Linked DNA regions of Candidatus Ruthia magnifica str. Cm (Calyptogena magnifica). The protein of the gene in region 2 interacts with the protein of the main gene of each other region in a pairwise test. Links are inferred from orthologs where the notes say so. Each region holds a gene or a part of one and is shown on either strand. Other genes may lie near its edges.

Region 1 (5,595 bases), 280 kb from region 2 along the record:
ACATGTGGCAATTGGTCAATATCAATACCCCTTGCTGCAATATCAGTTGCTACTAACACGTTCACCTTAGCATTTTTAAAATCTGCCAAGGCTCTTGTGCGTGCACCTTGACTTTTGTTGCCATGAATAACAGTTGCACTAATTTTTTTCTTTTCTAATTGAGTAGCAATTCGATTTGCACCATGTTTAGTGCGGCTAAATACCAGCACCTGATACCAACTATGTTCTTGAATAAGGTATATTAATAGCGCTTGCTTTTTAAATTTATCAACAGGATGAATCCACTGCTTTACAGTTTTAACAGTGGAATTTCTCGGAGTAACTGATATTTCTACGGGGTTGTTAACCAGACTCTTTGCTAGTATTCGAATATCATTAGAAAAAGTGGCTGAAAACATGAGTGTTTGTTTTTTTTGCGGTAAAATCTTTAGAATTCGTTTAATATCATGAATAAATCCCATATCTAGCATTCTATCTGCTTCATCAAATACAATGATTTCTAACGTATCAAATTTCACTGCATTTTTAGAATATAAATCTAATAACCGTCCTGGTGTAGCAACTAAAATATCAACGCCGTCACGTAACTTTCGCATTTGTGGATTAATCTTTACACCTCCAAACACCACGCTTGATTTAAACGATAAATATTTACCATAAATCGTTACACTATCGCTGACTTGTGCGGCTAATTCACGCGTAGGAGTTAGGATTAGCATACGAACCTGATTGAATTTTATAGGACTACATTTTGATAATATTTCAAGAATAGGCAGGATAAATCCTGCTGTTTTACCCGTGCCAGTTTGGGCGGCAGCCATGACATCTTTGCCTTCTAAAATAGCTGGAATAGCTTGAGCTTGTATTAATGATGGCTCTCTGTATCCTTGTTGTTCTATGGCTTTAAGAATTGAATCAGACAAGCCTAATTTTGAAAAATCCATAAGAGAATATTTTAAATAAAAACAGGAATTTTACATTAGCATCCTATAATAGATATATGAATAAATATCAGGTTGTCAAAAATCCGTCTGAGGGGCTCCATATTCATTATATGGGAATTTGTAAATACAATTAATCTAACTATTGTGTCGGTTGTAAGCGTCATAGTGATGAAATCACACATTGGGTTAATTATTCAGCTACGATACGTTTGAACCCTTATAAAGGGATCTTAAAGAGCGAAATATCGATGAATGAATGCCAACCCTTATTGTGTAGTGAGTTAATTTAGATAAACATTGATTGTTCTGAGTCTAATCAAAGACTATATAGAAGATTGTTCAGTTTATTGTTATCCAATTAATATTATTATTGATATAGACTTTAATCAACAAGTGCGTTTTACAAGTGACGTATGAAAATGAATAGACTTTAAAAAAATTTAAACATCCTCTTCTGGCGTACGTGTTTTAATACTAAGCGCATGAAGTGTACCGTTGGTAATTTCTTCATTCATAACAGCAAGTACCATTTTTTGCCTAGCTAATAGTGGCATCCCCTCAAAAATTGATGAAACCACTTTTGTTGAACAACTACAACCATCACCCCCCATGGTAACTGTTGAATTTTTTATACCCATTTGAATTTTTGCTTGAATCTCTTCTAACGTCATTACCTATGCTCCAAACACACCTTTAAGTGCAAAGAAAAATAAAATAGACATGATTGCACCTGCTGGTAGGGTAATTAACCAAGATAAGAAAATCATATTAATAACCCGCATGTTAAGTGCCGCCACACCCCTAGCAATACCAACACCCAATACTGCCCCTACTAAAACTTGCGTGGTTGACACAGGAATGCCTGTTGATGAGGCTAAAACTACCGTTGTTGCAGCGGCCAATTCAGCAGCAAAGCCACGAGAAGGAGTAAGTTCTGTAATACCTTTTCCGATAGTTTTCATCACTCTAAATCCATAAGTCACCAAACCAAATACAATGCCACCACCACCAACCAATAAAATCCACGAAGGCACAACACTTTTTGAGGTAATACCTCCACCAACTTCCACAATACTATAAACTGCAGCCAGTGGTGCAATAGCATTGGCAACATCGTTAGAACCATGTGCAAATGCCATGGCAGATGCGGTAATCACCATAAGCACAGCAAAAAGCTTTTCCATATTTGCATAATGAAAATCTTTATCGTCCTTAGGGTCTATCTTGATATGTTTCATAAGAAACGCAGCAATTACAGCTGCCAAAATACCAACCGTAACTGCAATCATCATACTTAAAGAGGTATCTTTAGAGATATATTTTAAAGACTCAACATGTTTAAGGCCTTTAAACAGCGTGACCAATGCAATGATAAAACCAACAAAAAATACATAAAATGGCAAATATTTTTTAGCATTTGCTAGCAGATCTTTTGTGTCAATCACCAAAGATTGTAAACTTTTAAAGATAATAATAGCCAGCGTACCAGCAAGCACTGGAGATGCCACCCAACTCATTATAATTTTAATCACTTTATCCCAAGCAACCGCATCAACACCCACACCTACCGCACCAAAACCAACAATGGCGCCAACAATTGAATGCGTTGTAGAGACTGGCCAGCCTAGAGATGAAGCAATCAATAACCATGTACCTGCCGCTAAAAGCGAAGCAAGCATGCCATATACTAATAAATGTGGGCTATCGGTAAATAATGCTGCGTCCAAAATACCTTTACGAATAGTGGCGGTTACCTCTCCACCCGCAAGAATTGCACCTGCAAATTCAAAAACAATTGCAATAACAACTGCTTGTCTAAAGGTAATAGCACCAGAGCCCACCGAAGTACCCATGGCATTAGCAACATCATTAGCACCAATACCCCAAGCCATAAATAACCCAAATCCAATCGCCAGCATAATAAAAATATCAGCATAATTTACAACAACATCCATGATAGTCTCCTTATCTTGCTAGTAGCACTTCTAGTCTTGAGCCAACTTTTTGCGCAGCATCTGCAAGCTCACCCAACCATTCCACAGCACGATAATAAAACATAACATCAACAGGTGGTAAACTAGACTCTAATGGAAATAATTTAGCACGAATTTCATACTGAATTTTATCAGATTTGCTTTCAAGTTTATTCACATCTTTAATAATAGAGCCAATAACCTTACGTTCACGACTACCAAATGCAGTTTCTAACAACTCATCCAATTCATTAACAGCTTTAAGCGCCATAGATGATGTTTTGATACAAACCTTGGTTAATTCTATCACATCATCAAAAATCTCATCTGGCAAAGCCATCTTACGATTAATCATCAAACCAGAAACATCCTTAGTAATGTTGGCAATAGAGTCTTGAATCAGCAATAAATCAAGCAAATCTCTGCGTGAAAAAGGCATCATAAATGTTGAGGGCAAGCTCAAACGTAACTTCTTTTTAAGAATATCCGCTTCACCTTCTTTGGCACCGATATCGCTTCTAATTTTTTCAGCTTGTGCCCAATTTTGAACATGGATAGCAACCATAAAGCCGTTGAGTTCTAAAATGCATGAATGCACTTGTGTCATATGTTTTTGTAATGGGCTAATGGGTGATTTACCAAATAGACCGTCAATTATATTTTTAGCCATCTTTTTCCTCTTTTCATTTGCCTTGTTTTTTCTAAAATCTTTAGATACAAATTTTCTATCAAAAAAATGAGTTATCAACCTTATTCTTTTAAATGCCAAGCTTGTCTACTCTTCGTCAAATAAAATGCGTTGTCCCTCTCCTTCTAAATCATCAAACTGACCGTTCTTAACGCTTATCATTAAAAGAATAACAAGAACAACGCCAACAAAAATCATACTGGGAATTAACCAACAAATTACATTCATCTTCCTTCCTTTTTTTACTAAAAAGCAACATTAATATGTTTTATTTTTTAACCATAAATAAGAATTTTCTCATAAAACAAAAAACATATTAATGTTGCTTTTTAGTAAAAAATGTCTATCAATTCATTACAAAACTAACTCAAATACATTCAAACAACAAATATAAAAGTGGTAAAAGATAAAAATGTCAGTGTTTCTGCTATAATTTTAAACATTGACATATAAACGAATTTTAAACTAGAGTATGAACTTAGATTATCTTGATTTTGAACAACCCATTGTCGAATTAGAGGAAAAAATACAAGCGCTTGATAATATTAAAGACAAAGCGGATATTGTTGATGAAATGGGGGCGCTTAAAATCAAGAGTAATGCTTTAACCAAAAAAATCTTTTCCTCTTTAAGCGACTGGCAAATATCTCAACTAGCGCGCCATCCAAAACGCCTTTATACACTTGATTATATTTCTCATGTATTTGATGAGTTTACTGAATTACACGGTGATCGTATCTATGGTGATGACCATGCTATTATTGGTGGCATTGCTAGATTAGATGCCCAGCCAGTGATGTTTATTGGCCAACAAAAAGGACGAACCACTCAAGAAAAACTTAAATACAATTTTGGCATGCCTAGGCCTGAAGGCTATCGTAAGGCCTTACGTTTAATGAAGCTGTCTGAAAAATTCTCAATGCCTATTATTACTTTTATTGATACTCCTGGTGCTTACCCAGGTATTGGCGCTGAAGAACGAGGTCAAAGTGAGGCCATTGCTAAAAATCTATTTGAAATGTCAACCCTTGCAACACCCATTATCTCGGTAGTTATTGGTGAAGGCGGCTCTGGTGGTGCATTAGCAATTGGCGTTGCAGATATAATCATGATGTTTAAATATAGTATTTACTCCGTGATTTCCCCAGAAGGCTGTGCATCCATTTTGTATAAAGATGCAACCAAGGCTAATCTTGCGGCGGAATCTCTAAAACTAACCTCAGCCCATCTTAAAGAAAATGGGCTAATTGACATCATTATTGATGAACCGTTAGGTGGCATTCACCGCGACCCTTCGCAAGCAAAAGTGCTACTAAAAGAGGCATTAATACAACAACTCAATGAAATTAAACAACTACCAATAGAGCAATTGTTACAAAACAGACAAGAAAAACTCTTAAATTTTGGAAAATTTAAAGACTAAAGATTTATTTCTTAAGGATAAACAAATTGTCCTTGGTCTTAGTGGTGGCATTGATTCTGTTGTACTGTTGTATTATTTAAACACGCACTATCCCAATAAAACAAGAGTCATTCATTACAACCATCATTTATCTCAATATTGTAACGAATGGAATAAGTTTTGCGAAAAGCTATGTTTAAGCCTTAATATCACCTATTTAAGTATTGATTTATATTTTAATAATACATCTAATATCGAAGAAAATACACGTAAAAAGCGCTATCATTCTTTATCTAACTCATTAAAAAAAAATGAAGTGCTTTGCACAGCACACCATCAGAACGACCAAGCAGAAACCCTACTTTTACAATTGTTTCGTGGTAGTGGCATCAAAGGATTAGCCGCCATGCCTAAAGAAAAACCTTTAGGCATGGGTATTCACTATCGTCCTTTTTTAACAATTAGTAAGTTTCAAATTATTGATTATGCTAAAAATAACAAACTAAACTGGATAGAAGATGATAGCAACAAAAATACTAATTTTATGCGTAATTTCTTGCGTTTAGAAATTCTACCTAAATTATCTGG
Region 2 (8,468 bases):
ACTGATAAATGAATAACTTGATTTGGAAATTTTTCTTTCACCATCATGATTAAGCCAGGGTCTGCCATAATCAAAGCATCAGGATTAAGATTAACGATAGGTTCAATATCTTTCATGTAAGTTTTAATCTTGCTATTGTGTGGAATGATGTTTGAGGCAACAAAGAATTTTTTATTATTTGCATGCGCCTCAAGTATACCTCGTTCTAAAGTCTTACTATCAAATGAGTTATTACGCACTCTAAGGCTGTATCTTGGTTGTCCTGCATAGATAGCATCTGCACCGTAAGCATAAGCATAGCGCATATGTTTAAGACTGCCAGCAGGAGAGAGTAGTTCTGGTTTTTTCATAGTTGTATATTTTATCATCAGCAGTTTATTAAATACCCTTATGTATAATGAGACGTGATATGTTTACAAAAAAAGATATTCCAAGATTAAAGCAAGATTTAACCATTCAAACAAATTTACTTGGGATTGATTTAACTCTAAAAACTCGCTGGGGTGTGTTTAGTCCTCGTTCTATTGATGATGGCACTGAATTATTCATGAAGCATTTAAGAATTTCCAATGATGATAAATGCCTTGATTTAGGCTGTGGTTATGGCCCTATTGGTTTAGCAGTCGCCAAGTCTTGTCCACAAGGAGAAGTGCACATGGTAGATAAAGATTTTGTTGCTGTTGAGTTGTCAAACATCAATGTCAAACTTAATCATATTAACAATGCACAGGCTTATTTGTCAAATGCGTTTTTAAGTGTTAACAAAACAAATTATTTTGATAAAATATTATCAAATGTACCTGCGAAAGTAGGCAGAGAACAGCTTAGTATTATTTTGTATGATGCTTATGATGCGTTAAAACCAAATGGTAAAATAATGTTTGTAAGCATTAATGGCTTAAGACATTTTATTAAAGACAATTTTAAATCCGTATTTGGTAATTATAAAAAACTCAAACAAGGACAAAAATACACAATTTCTCAGGCGATTAAATAGAAAATATGAGTAAAATACTCAGCAATTAAGTATTAAAGGAGTAATACAAGATGGACGTAATGGACAGAATTCAACAGCAAGTAGACAGTGCAGCAATTATACTTTATATGAAGGGTACGCCACAATTTCCACAATGTGGCTTTTCCGCTACAGCAGCGAGAACGCTTGCCTCAACAGGTGTTGAGTTTACCTATGTTAATATTTTTGAAGACCAAGAAGTCTTTCAGAGCTTACCTGTATTTGCAGACTGGCCAACATTCCCGCAAATTTATTTCAACTCAGAGTTAGTGGGTGGTGGCGATATTATTGTTGAAATGGCTGATATGGGTACTTTAAAGGGTGAAATGGAAAAAGCTAGCGAAAAATTCGACACCAAGTAGTGTTTTATAGTTATACATAGTAGTATCATTTTTTAAGAGTTTTATCTACTTTATTCTTAAAGTAGTAGGGAGTGGAGTTTTAACTATTTTTATCATGATAATAATAAAACTCTATCCTCTACTGCACACTTATTATTGTATCTGTATAATTCCTGTCAACAATAAATATCCAATATTTATTTAACTAAACCAAATGAAATATTTTATAGTAAAAAATTTGCCTAGAAATAAATAAGTCGCGCCGCTGGCAAGAGTAAATAAATCACAGATTAGTTATATTAGTGATTGTTAATCAATTTTACTTGGCCACAAATTATGATTTGTAGAGATACCTTGGGGATAAAGTTAAAATCTTCTTAGCATCACCTTTTAAGCTGGAGTGTAATTTAATTGTGTATGCCTTGGACAAGGTAAATAGTGCTTTAAAAGAAGGGCAATATTTCTTTATTGATTTAAGAGCGGAGTTGTTCCTATATGAGTTAAGCAGAAAAGAATTGATAATACTTGGGAATTTAACCTAAGAAAAATGTAAAAAAAATGGTGATTTTTGATTATGATGAGTGGTTTTGTAGTATGAATGAATTTTTTCTAATTTTTAATTCTGTTTTTTGATAGAGGAAATTTAAAATAAGCAATTTTTATATTTTATTAAGTAGTAGAAAATTGTTACTCTTGTCTATTCTTAGTTTTAGCTTAATATAAACCTTATACTCATAATTTATAACATGGTGGTTCATCAAGATGAAATATTAATTGATGTTTTTTACAAAATAACAAGTTTAAGCGTAGTTGTTTTCAGTTGCTTAAATAAGCCTATGTTAAAGCACACTATTCTATACATGATAAAATCATAGAAGAAGAATTAAACTATTTGAGTGAAAGAACAACTCACTTACAAACTTTAACCAAATAACTTTTCGAGAAAAAATTAAATTGAATATATTTTACAATCTTCTTAATTGATGGCCTTGTTCTTTAAGCCAATTCTTGGCTTGATGATAGTTAGGCAAAATAGATTTAACTAATTGCCAAAACTCACTTTGATGATGCTTGTGTTTGATATGGGCAAGCTCATGTACAATAACATAATCAATTACATTCATTGGTGCCATGATGAGTAGATAATTTAAGTTAATATTATTAACGTGACTACAAGACCCCCATTTGGTTTTTTGTGCTTTAAGATACACCTTTTTGTAATTAAGTTGGTGTAAGTCGGCATAGTAATCAAGTCTGGGTAGAGCAATGTTTCTAAATGTGTTTTTATACCATGTGTGAAAATGCGTTTTACCATCGCCACTTAAATAAAAGTTCGTACCATCAAAATGTATTTGTGGTTTTTGCATGTGTATGAGTTTAAGTGGGTAGGTGTTACCTAAATACAAAAGATCTTCGTCCTCATGGTAATGCATTTTTCGTTTGGTGTTTTTAATCAGCGCTTGTTTTTTTTCAATCCAGTGTTGCTTTTCACGGATAAAACTTTCAATTTTTTTGATACTTAGCCTGTTTGGTGTACGTATCAATAGTTCTGCATTGTCAGAAATTTGTAAGCTTAGTGTTTTTCGCTTAGAGCGAATAAGTTGATATTTCATGAGTTGAATCATTTATTAAAACCAGTATAGAATGTTATTTTAATTTGTATATGAAAAGCTCTTATCTAAAAGATAGTGGAGAAATCATGGCAATAAATAATAAAAAGGCAGATAATGACAATATACAAAATTCTTAACCAATAAAACTAGAACATGAAATATATGTTTATGATGCAATGGTGAATTAGTTTACATTCTGGCGTGACTAAGATTGATTTTTATAAAGTACTTGGCATGATTGATGGAGATGTGTAAAGTATTCAACGTTTTGTATTATCAATTGTTGGTTTGTTTAAATTAAATGGTATTTTTGAAAAAATATTTGAAGTAATTAAAGATAACGATACAGCACAAAAACTAAGTAGCAATTAATCATAACTTTTTAAATAATTGTTAAAGTTTGTATTAATCAACCCAAGCTCTAGCGTTTTCAAATATTCTCATCCATGGGCTGCGTTCATGCCAGTTTTTTGGATAGTGTGAGTTTTGTACCGTTCTGAATACTCTTTCTGGATGTGGCATCATGATGGTAACTTGTCCAGATTTACTGGTAACACCTGCTGTGGCAAAATCTGAGCCATTTGGATTGTGTGGGTAATTTTGTGTTGGTTTGCCACCATGATCAACATATTGCATGATTGAATGGTTTTTATCCATTTTAGGTGCAAAGCTTGCACGACCTTCGCTATGAGCAATGGCAATTGGCATGATTGAGCCTGCCATATCTTTTAAAAAAATTGAGTTTGATTGTTTAATTTTAACTGAGGAAAAACGCGCTTCAAACTGCTCTGAAACATTACGATGAAAACTTGGCCAGTGTGATGAGCCAGGGATAATGTCTGTTAAATTAGACATCATTTGACAGCCATTACAAACACCGAATGCAAAACTGTCTTTTCTAGAAAAAAAAGCTTCAAATTCATCTTTAGTACGCTCGTTGTACAAAATAGAGCTGGCCCAACCACGTCCTGCACCAAGCACATCGCCATAAGAAAAACCACCACAAGCTACCAAACCTTTAAAATCAGCTAGGAAGACTTTATCAGATAAAATATCACTCATATGTACATCAATGGCATCAAATTCAGCTTTTGTGAACGCAGCACTCATTTCTATCTGTCCGTTAATACCTTGTTCTCTTAGAATAGCAATTTTTGGTTTTACTGAGCTTAGGATATAAGGTGCTGAAACCGATTTATTAATATCAAAACTAGGGTTAATTTTGATACCTGGAGTATTATGAGCTATATTATTAAATTCTTGTTCGGCACAATTAGGTTTATCTCTTAACTTAGCGATTTCAAATGAAGTGGTTGACCATAAGGATTGTAATTTAGCCCTTGGTTTATTGTAAATAATTTTATCATTTACAATGATTTCAATTGTATCAGTATGATTAATCGAAGCAATTTTGTGTGTACAGTTTGACAATCCAACGTAGTTTAAAAGGTTAGTAACAGTCTGTTTATTTTTCGCTTTAACTTGAATAACACAACCTAACTCTTCATTAAACAAATCCTCAATTTTACCATTAGAAGTAATATTTAAGCCACAATGTGAAGCAAATGCCATTTCCATTAAAGTGGTGATAACACCGCCATCACTCCTATCATGATAAGCACTGATTAAGCCCTCTTTATTAAACTGATTGATGACTGTAAAAAAGTTTTTAAACACAGAAGCATCATCAAGATTAGGTGCATCTTTACCGACTTGGTTATAAACTTGTGCCAAACAAGAGCCCCCCATTCTATTTTTTCCAAAGCCAAGATCAATCAACAATAACTCGCTATCTTGGTCAGTTTCAAGTAGTGGTGTAAGTTGCAAGCGAACATCAGGGGTTTTAGAAAAAGCAGTAATAATGAGCGAAAGTGGAGCGGTGACTGATTTATCCTCACCTTGTTCCTGCCATGAAGTTTTCATGCTCATTGAGTCTTTACCTACAGGTACTGTCAAACCTAATTCTGGGCATAAATCCATACCTATAGCTTTAACGGCTGAGAATAATTTTGCGTCTTCATTTGTATGTCCATTGGCACTCATCCAGTTGGCACTTAAACTAATGTGGTGAATATCTTCTACAAAGCCACCTAATATATTGGTTAAAGCTTCACCAATTGTCATTCTAGCTGCAGATTCAGCATTACACAATGCCAAAGGTGTTTTTTCACCCAAAGACATGATTTCACCTTGGTAGTTTGTGTAGTCTGCTAACGATATAGCACAATCTGCAACAGGTACTTGCCACGGCCCTATAAATTGGTCACGTGCGACTAAGCCGGTGACGCTTCTATCGCCAATGGTAATTAAGAAATTTTTACTGGCAATGGTTGGAAGTTGTAATAGTCTAGAAATACCGTCATCAATAGTGATATTATTAGTATTCAATGCATTAAGATGATCACTTTCTGAGCGTACATTAATACTGATTTTTGGTGGATTGCCAAGCAGAACATCCATGGGTATATTAATGGGGTTGTTGTCAAATAATTCATCGTTCAAGATAAGTACTTGTTCCTTGGTTGATTCACCTAGCACTGCAAAAGGCGCCCGCTCACGAGTACAAATATCTGTAAATATCTTAAGATTTTTTTCCTCAATCGCTAACACGTAACGTTCTTGTGATTCATTACACCAAATTTCAAGTGGTGACATTTTAAAATCATCATTGGGAATAGCACGCAATTGGAATCGTCCACCTCTAGCAGAATCATTCACCAGTTCAGGCAAGCCATTAGACAAGCCACCTGCGCCAATATCGTGAATAGAAACAATCGGATTGTCTTTGCCCATATTGGTACAGCTATCAATCACCTCTTGAGCGCGCCTTTGCATTTCAGGATTAGCACGTTGCACTGAAGTAAAATCTAAATCCTCGTTTTGCTCACCACTTTTAATACTTGATGCTGTACCACCACCCAAGCCGATTAACATTGCTGGGCCACCTAAAACGATAATCTTACTTCCCACTGGAATATTACCTTTTTTAATGTGTTGTTCTTGAATATGCCCCAAACCACCTGCCAACATAATTGGCTTATGATAGCCACGCACGTCGCCATTCGGTGTTTTTTGTTCAAAAGTTCTAAAATAGCCCAAGGTGTTTGGACGACCAAATTCATTATTAAAACTAGCTGTCCCAATTGGTCCTTCAAGCATAATATCAAGTGCTGATTTAATTTTATTGGGCTTTCCATAATTAATCTCCCAAGGCTGTTGAGCATTTTTAATGTTTAAATTAGAAACACTAAATCCACATAAACCTACTTTAGGCTTGGAACCTTGACCTGTCGCGCCTTCATCGCGAATTTCCCCACCAGAGCCTGTGGCTGCTCCTGAATGAGGCGCAATAGCAGTAGGATGGTTATGAGTTTCAACTTTCATCAAAATTGCTCGATGTTCTTTTGAAGTGACGTATTTGCCCTTGGTATTTGCATAAAAACGTTCACCCTGATAACCCGCCATCACCGCTGAATTATCTGAATAAACACTTAATAACCCTTCTGGATGTTGATGATAAGTATTGCGGATCATAGAAAATAGGCTTTTTACTTGAGACTTGCCATTAATCATCCAATCCGCATTAAAAATTTTATGCCGACAATGTTCTGAGTTTGCTTGTGCAAACATCATCAATTCAATATCTGTAGAATTGCGCTTTAGTTTGGTAAAACTATCCACTAAATAGTTAATATCACCACTCGATAATGCTAGACCCAATTCTATATTAATACGTTCTAGTATAGATTTTCCCTCAGCTAAAATATTAATATTTGCTAATAGTCGAGGCTCAAAATTGTCAAAAATTAAATGCGCATCATCAATTGAACTAAGTTCTGATTCGGTCATTTTGTCCATGATGATAGATAAAATTGCCTTTTTATCTGTGATTTTTTTATCAAGATGATAAATCACCCCACGCTCAATACGATGCACCTTTTCAAGCCCGCACAAATGCAAAATATCACTCGCCTTTGACGACCAAGGCGAGATTGTACCAAGGCGTGGAATAATAATAATTTGCATGTCATTGGTTATTTCAACATAAGAGCCGTAACTTAAAAGTTCTTCAAGTGTAATTACTTCATTATCAGTCAGTAAACTTTCATAATTTACAAAATGCACAAACTCAGTATTGATTAATTTGACCCCAAGCCGAGCTATTTTTTTATTAAGCATATCTTGCTTAAAATCACTTAATGCTTGAATGTGTTGAATAGTTTTTATCATTTAAAATATTTTTATTCTAATTTTATTTTTGCACTTTTGGCAACTAAACCACCTTTTCTAGCAACAGTTTAATTTTTATTTAAACCTTTTATTTATTCATTTTTACTAGTCTCAGCAGTGGATGCTTCAGCTAACATATTGAGCAGCAATTCTAAACTACTTATATTATTCCTTAACGACTCTTTGTGTAGTCCTTTAAATTTTTTGTATTCTTGGGTATTTATCTTACTCCAAGATTGTAGAATTTCATTAGTTAAAATAGCATATTCAACATCTTCTTTGGTACTACATTTTTATCATTCATTAATCAAATTTTTGCGAATTTCAATAGATTTTAGTCTCTGATTAATTCATTTCCCATTATAACTCTTTTGATGATAACTTTGAATAGCATGATTAATTACAAGTTCTAAGTCGTAAATTTTATCAACTATATCATTACCAATCTTAGCTAGTCAAAATTTAAATGGCTTGACTTTTAACGAGGGAATAGATTAAATTAGTCTAAAAATAGCTTTAGTATTTGCCACATTAGTTAAATAATATTTTCAACTGCCATAATCTGGGGACAGCTCATATTCATTTTGTTTTAGTTTTTTAAAAAGTATTCCAATATTTACATGTAGGAGGTCTTAGCATTCACCATTGAAAATATCATTTTTGTTGATCTTCCTCCAATTTTTACGGATAGATTTATCTTGAAATATAATAGGCTGAGTTTTTTAAATGACTTACTTGGTATTTTGTAGTTGTACCACAGTCTTTATTAATAGTTACTTGGACTTGAATTTTAACTATCTTCTAAAACGTCAGTAATACAATCATTTAGTACATTATAATTTGGATCAAGACTCTTCTTATCTTTGATAATTGCTTGCATATTTTGACACTAATAATCAGACAAATAAGACTTAGAATTTTCAATGATCTTGATTGTATTTTTTAACTTAATATTTTTTTTACAAAATCTCGTACACCTGAGCCTTTTCTTTAAATAAAAGATTAATGGTGATTTGTATTTCATTTGATGGATGTTTACTATATTTTTTTGAAATGCTTCTTCATTGGTTTTTGAGCGAATATGCGAACACAAAATTTGTGCAATTTGTTTACGATATTTCTTTTCCTCTATATTTCAGTTTATATAAGGTATAAATTGCTTTTATATGTTAGAGGCTTCATTTTATTTTAAACCTTTCATTCATTCGCTGTTCAATTTGAATGTCAATTTATTTTTTTGTTTTTGGACGTATAGAAAATAAAATTAAA
Region 3 (5,803 bases), 380 kb from region 2 along the record:
AAACGAGTCCATTGTTATTTGGGCAAAAGAGCAAAATATTCCCGTTATTAGTGATATAGAGTTATTCTCAAGATTTGCAAAAGCACCCATTATTGGTATTACTGGCTCTAATGGAAAGTCAACAGTTACACAACTATTGACACAAATGATTATTAATGCTGGCATGCAAGTTGCTATGGGCGGCAATATTGGTACGCCCGTATTAGATTGTTTAAATGAAAAAATAGAATATTATGTATTAGAACTATCCAGTTATCAGCTAGATTATAGCCATCATCTAAATTTAATAGTAGGTGTTGTACTTAACATAACTCCTGATCATCTTGATCGGTACCAAAATTTTAAACATTACATCAATTCTAAATTAAGCCTATATCAACATTGTCAACACTTAGTGATTAATTTAGATGAACCACTCACACCCCCAAAAGTAAATGCCAAGTGTTTTGGTATTAGCATACCCAAGCAGGCAGATGATTTTGGTACAGTCACTTGTCATGATACCTACTATCTACTCAAAGGCGACAATGTGCTAATGAGCATTAACGAAGTGCAATTGATTGGCGAACACAATACAAGAAACATACTTGCAGCTCTTGCCTTAGGTGACCAAATCAGACTGCCAATAATATCCATGATACAAAGTATTAAAAACTTTAAAGGACTAGAACACCGACTTGAGTGGGTAGCAAAAAAACAAAATATTGATTATTACAACGACTCAAAAGCTACTAACGCAATTTCCACTATAACAGCAATCCAAGCCTTAATGCGCAAACATCAAAACATTGTATTAATCCTAGGCGGCATTGCAAAACAAGAAAACTATACTCCATTATTTAAGCTTATTAATAAAAGCATTACTAGCGTTATTCTTATAGGGCAAAGCGCTCAACAATTTGAGCAAGAAATTAATACGAATACCAGCCATGCTAAAACCATGAAAGATGCAGTTAATGTCGCCCATTCAATGATTAATAATGGCACAATTTTGTTATCTCCAGGGTGTGCTAGTTTTGATATGTTTGATGATTTTGAGCATCGTGGGAGGGCGTTTAAAGAGTGTGTATTTAGTATAATTTAGACATTAAAAAAAGCTTTCACTGAGGGAAGGGCTTTGGTTGTTATAAAAAACGTTGCCTATGAAAAATATATTTCATTGATATGAAAAGTAAAATCTAAGAGATAGTTGCTTACAATCGGCCTAAATTGTAACTTGAAAAAGTTATAAAATTGTATTTTTTCAAAAAGACAAGCAATAATGCATAATTAATTTTAGAATGCACAAATTGCTAGAGTGTACTTTAATCTGCATCAAACGCAAAATGCAAGATTTTTAAAAATTTCTTGTTAGTTTTTTTACGCTTAAGTTTTCTATTATATTTTTATTTTATATACTTTCTTCACTTGTTAGTATTATACGCTGGTGGTAGTTAAAAAAATATTAGACTTAGATTTAGGTAGTAATTCTATCTACTAGGCATTGATGGGTGAAATAAATTATAGATTTTGGTTTACATGTTTTTAATAAAGTTGTGAAAAAATACCCAAACCTAAAAACACCGAGACATGAGTTTACAGCGTTGAGCAAGGCGTAAGTAAAAAATGATACATTATTTAATCTAATTTAATTTATTACCACAAGAATTAAGTGACAATTTTGACAAAGAAGAACTACTTAATGAACTGGGTAATCCTTATGAATTACACATTGGTGTGTTAATTTCAGAATATAGTACTATTAATATTTCCTAGCCTTTAATTGTTGAATATCAAAAAAACAACGCAGTCATTATTTTTTGTAATAAAAAATATTTGCCATATTTCACTATTTTACCAATTATCGAGGATAATAATTTACATCAAAAAATTCTTTAATAATAAATCAGTATCACACAACCTGTGCATAAAAGTTTGTGTAAATAAATCGTACAACAAAAAATCATAAATCAAGCTAACAAACTTAAATAATTTGGACGGATTAAGGTTTTTATTGGAAAAGAGTCAATCCATCGAAAAAACTCCAGGACAAATATCATTCTTTTGGCTAGAAAAAATGGTAAAAACCTAGAAGGCTTTAAGTGGGGTGATTGTAACCAACTACCATTTAAATGAAAATCACAACTATTTTGAGATTTGTTTTATGAATTGATAAATGTAACTACTTTGACAGGACTAGGGCTTTTTAAAATAAAGACGTATTTTTCACTTTTTAGCCAAGTATTTTGGCGTTTACATAATTTGCGGGTGGCAATGATGGCTTTTTCTATCATTTCTGCTTTGTCTATTTTACCGTTTAAATATTGCCATGCTTGGCGATAGCCGACACAGCGGATGGCAGGCAGGTTTTCGTGAAGGTTTGGATTCTGTTTGAGATGTTTTACTTCATCTAAAAAGCCATGTTCCATCATTGATAAAAAACGTTCTTCAATGCGTTGATGTAATTCGCTTCGTTCTGGCATGAGGATTATTTTTTTAATAGGGTGGTTAATAATAGGTTTTTTGTTACCTTGTAGTTTGCTGAGTGTTTTGCCACTTAAGTCAAATACTTCCAGTGCACGCGTGATTCTTTGTGCATCATTTGGGTGGATTCTATTGGCAGCTTGAAGATCAATTCTTTTTAGATCTCGGTGTAGTTTAATTGTACCTTTACTTTTAAGTAATTGGTTAAATTTTTCTTTGGATTCTGGGGTTGATTCTGGTAATTTGGATAGACCATATTCTAATGCGTGAAAATAAAATGACGTACCACCTACCAAAATTGGTAATTCGTTATTGGCAAAAGCGGTTTTTATTTGTGCATTAGCATTGCGAGCAAAGTTAAAGGCTGAGTATGAATCTTCTGGGTTGCAAATATCAATTAAGTGATGAGGGTATTTTTTTAAGGTTGCCTTGTCTGGTTTTGCAGTACCAATATCCATGCCTTTGTAAATAAGGGCAGAGTCAACGCTAATGAGTCGAGTTTTGAATTGTTGGCTTAGTTTAATGGCTAAATCAGTTTTTCCTGAGGTAGTTGGACCCATTAAAAATATCACGGTTTTGTTGATTTTGATTGGCATAAAAAGCTTTTAATTACTGAGCATTAATGGAACATAACCTGCATTATAATGTCAGCACAAAATTTATTAGATACAAACATATGTTTACAATTGAAAATCAAGTTAGTGGTAAAGTTTTCCAAACCAAGGGTAAAGACAATATTCTAAATGATGCGTTGGCTCGTGGGTTAAATTTTCCTTATGGTTGTCAAAAAGGTTTTTGTGGTAAATGTAAGGCGATTATTATTGAGGGTGAGGTTGGTTACGTAGGTGAAATACCTTCTGGTATTACTCCAGAAGAAGTGGCAGAAGGTATGGTTTTATTGTGCCAATGTAAGGCTAAATCTGATGTTACTTTGGTGGTGGCTGAGTTAGATAGCGTTGCAGATATTGAAGTGAGAACTTTTCCTTGCAAGGTACGAAGTATCAAGCATTTTAATCATGATGTGGTACAAGTGTTTTTAAAGATTCTTGGTTCTGAGTCGTTGCAATATTTGGCAGGACAGTATATTGATTTAATTCATCCTGATTTTGAACCCCGTGCTTTTTCCATTGCTAATGCGCCTAGTAATACTAGCTTGATTGAGCTCCACGTGCGTTTAATTGAAGATGGTAAATTTACTAATTTTATCTTTAATGAGTTGCAAGAGAAATCACTACTTAAAATTGAAGGACCAAAGGGAGATTTTTATTTTAGAGAGAAAAGTAAAAAATCCATTATTTTAGTGACAGGTGGGACTGGTTTTGGCCCTGTGAAAGCCATGATTGAGCATGCAATTGAAACTAAATCTAGACGAATGATTCATATTTATTGGGGCGTAAGAGATGAGAAGGGTTTGTATACTGATTTGCCTGAACAGTGGGCCAAAAGCCATGAAAATATTAGTTTTATTCCTGTATTATCACAAGCGAATAGTGCTTGGAAAGGAAGAACTGGTTATGTGCACGAAAGCGTGTTGGCTGATTTTGAGCATTTAGTAGATTATGAAGTTTATGCTTGTGGTCCGCCAGCAATGGTTAAAGCCGCATCAAATACGTTTGTGAAACGAGGTATGTTTAAAGAAAACTTCTTTTCTGATGCTTTTGAATTTTCCTTTGAGGGTAATACGTTATGAGTAATATGCAACAACATTTAATCGAACAATTAAAAACAGCATTAGATCCAAATCATCTTGAGGTAATTAATGAGTCTCATAATCATTCTGGATCTGCTAGGGAATCCCATTTTAAATTAATTATTGTGAGTGATTATTTTAACGATTTTAAATTAATTGAAAGACATCGCTTTATTAACCGGTTACTTAAAGAGGAAATGGGTCATATTCATGCATTGGCAATGCATACTTATACGATCGATGAGTGGCGGATGAAAAATAGTATACCAGATTCGCCTAAGTGTGTAGGCGGTTCAAAATTTTAAAGTTTTTTAAACGGTTTTTTTATCTTTCATTCTTATTGTTTACTGCTTGTGAAGGTGCGACAGTTTCAACGATTATTGTAAAAGTAACGCCAAAACCAGTTCAAATTAATACCAACGACTTGGTTGTCGAAAAAGACCTTTGGAGCTATATTGCTAATCGCTATACGTTACATGCACCTAGTCAAAAGGAATTGTTCTGGCATATTGATTGGTTTAAAAAAAATCCTGATTATTTAACTCGTGTTACCAAGCGTGCAAAACCTTATTTGTATTTAGTGAAAACAGAAGTAGAACGTGCTGGATTACCCATTGAAATCGTCTTGTTGCCCATTGTTGAGTCGGCTTATTATCCATTTTCTTATTCACACGGTGCAGCCTCAGGTTTGTGGCAGTTTATTCCTTCGACTGGAAAGTTGTATGGTTTGCAAAACAACTGGTGGTATGATGCGCGTCGTGATGTGTTGGCTTCAACTAAGGCGGCCGTTAAATATTTGAAAAATCTTAACAAACTATTTAATGGAAATTGGCTATTAGCAATTGCTGCTTATAATTCAGGTCCTGGACGCGTACAAAAAGCCATTGCTAAAAACAAACAACAAGGCAGGCCGACTGATTTTTGGCACTTAGACTTGCCAAAAGAAACCAGAGGTTATGTGCCAAGATTATTGGCAATGGCGCAACTCATTAAGCATCCTAAGAGATATGGGCAAATAATTACAACAGTTAGTAACACACCTCAAGTGCAAGCTATTAAGCTTGATTCGCAATTTGATTTGGCATTAATTTCTGAGTGGGCACAGCTAGATTTAGAGCAATTGTATACTTTAAATCCAGGACTTAAACGCTGGGCAACGCCAAGTGATGGGGGTTATAATTTATTATTGCCAATTGATACAATTGCAACTTTTAAAAAGAATTTAGCCAAACATTCTAAAGAAGCTATAGTGAAATGGGTACGTCATCAGATTAATCAAGGTGATAGTTTAAGCAAGATTGCCCATCAATTCAACACTACAATAAGTCAGATTAAGAGTGTGAATAATTTGCACGGTAATGTGGTTAAAGTAGGCAAATACTTGATTGTGCCAATTCCACAAAAAAATGACCAGTATTGTTCATTGTCAGAAGCGCAAAAAGAAGTGCAAAGAATGAATGCAAAAAAAATGGGCGTTAGAATTGTTCATACTGTTATTAGTGGTGATAGTTTATGGAGTATTGCCAAACAGTACAATACTCATGTGGGTAGTATCGTAAAGTGGAATCATATTACTAAAAACAAACCACTTCAAGTGGGTAAAAAGTTGATATTATGGCAGTATAATTCAACCAAACCTAAAGACTTATC

Evidence for each region. Proteins that work in one complex are often made in the same cells at the same time.
Region 1: the proteins of grxD (region 2) and RMAG_RS00675 interact in binary tests that used the Escherichia coli proteins (3 or more experiments, as listed by UniProt). The link is inferred for Candidatus Ruthia magnifica str. Cm (Calyptogena magnifica) from one-to-one orthologs.
Region 3: the proteins of grxD (region 2) and RMAG_RS03770 interact in binary tests that used the Escherichia coli proteins (3 or more experiments, as listed by UniProt). The link is inferred for Candidatus Ruthia magnifica str. Cm (Calyptogena magnifica) from one-to-one orthologs.

Annotation. Positions count from the first base shown.
Region 1 is NC_008610.1:143,270-148,864, reverse strand. The notes cover bases 1-2,718. They hold RMAG_RS00675 (BolA family protein), read right to left. Parts: upstream 1,616-2,718; coding sequence 1,385-1,615; downstream 1-1,384. Other genes in these bases: RMAG_RS00670 (inorganic phosphate transporter), read right to left, coding at 1,619-2,718; RMAG_RS06205 (zinc ribbon domain-containing protein), read left to right, coding at 1,242-1,361; RMAG_RS00680 (DEAD/DEAH box helicase), read right to left, coding at 1-944. In the rest of the region: more of RMAG_RS00670, read right to left, coding at 2,719-2,899; RMAG_RS00665 (TIGR00153 family protein), read right to left, coding at 2,910-3,587; cbb3-type cytochrome oxidase assembly protein CcoS, read right to left, coding at 3,693-3,833; RMAG_RS00655 (acetyl-CoA carboxylase carboxyltransferase subunit alpha), read left to right, coding at 4,078-5,028; tRNA lysidine(34) synthetase TilS, read left to right, coding at 5,009-5,595. UniProt on the Escherichia coli protein: Involved in cell resistance against acid stress.
Region 2 is NC_008610.1:424,066-432,533, forward strand. Bases 1-2,712 are described here. They hold grxD (Grx4 family monothiol glutaredoxin), read left to right. Parts: upstream 1-1,047; coding sequence 1,048-1,377; downstream 1,378-2,712. Other genes in these bases: trhP (prephenate-dependent tRNA uridine(34) hydroxylase TrhP), read right to left, coding at 1-350; RMAG_RS01970 (class I SAM-dependent methyltransferase), read left to right, coding at 410-997; RMAG_RS01980 (M48 family metallopeptidase), read right to left, coding at 2,322-2,712. Also shown: more of RMAG_RS01980, read right to left, coding at 2,713-2,969; purL (phosphoribosylformylglycinamidine synthase), read right to left, coding at 3,375-7,199. UniProt on the Escherichia coli protein: Monothiol glutaredoxin involved in the biogenesis of iron-sulfur clusters.
Region 3 is NC_008610.1:807,835-813,637, reverse strand. The notes cover bases 2,878-5,803. They hold RMAG_RS03770 (BolA family protein), read left to right. Parts: upstream 2,878-4,149; coding sequence 4,150-4,458; downstream 4,459-5,803. Other genes in these bases: RMAG_RS03765 (LysM peptidoglycan-binding domain-containing protein), read left to right, coding at 4,494-5,803; RMAG_RS03775 (CDP-6-deoxy-delta-3,4-glucoseen reductase), read left to right, coding at 3,140-4,153; miaA (tRNA (adenosine(37)-N6)-dimethylallyltransferase MiaA), read right to left, coding at 2,878-3,059. Outside these bases: murD (UDP-N-acetylmuramoyl-L-alanine--D-glutamate ligase), read left to right, coding at 1-1,084; more of miaA, read right to left, coding at 2,142-2,877. UniProt on the Escherichia coli protein: Transcriptional regulator that plays an important role in general stress response. Has many effects on cell morphology, cell growth and cell division. Acts by regulating the transcription of many genes, including dacA (PBP-5), dacC (PBP-6), ampC and mreB.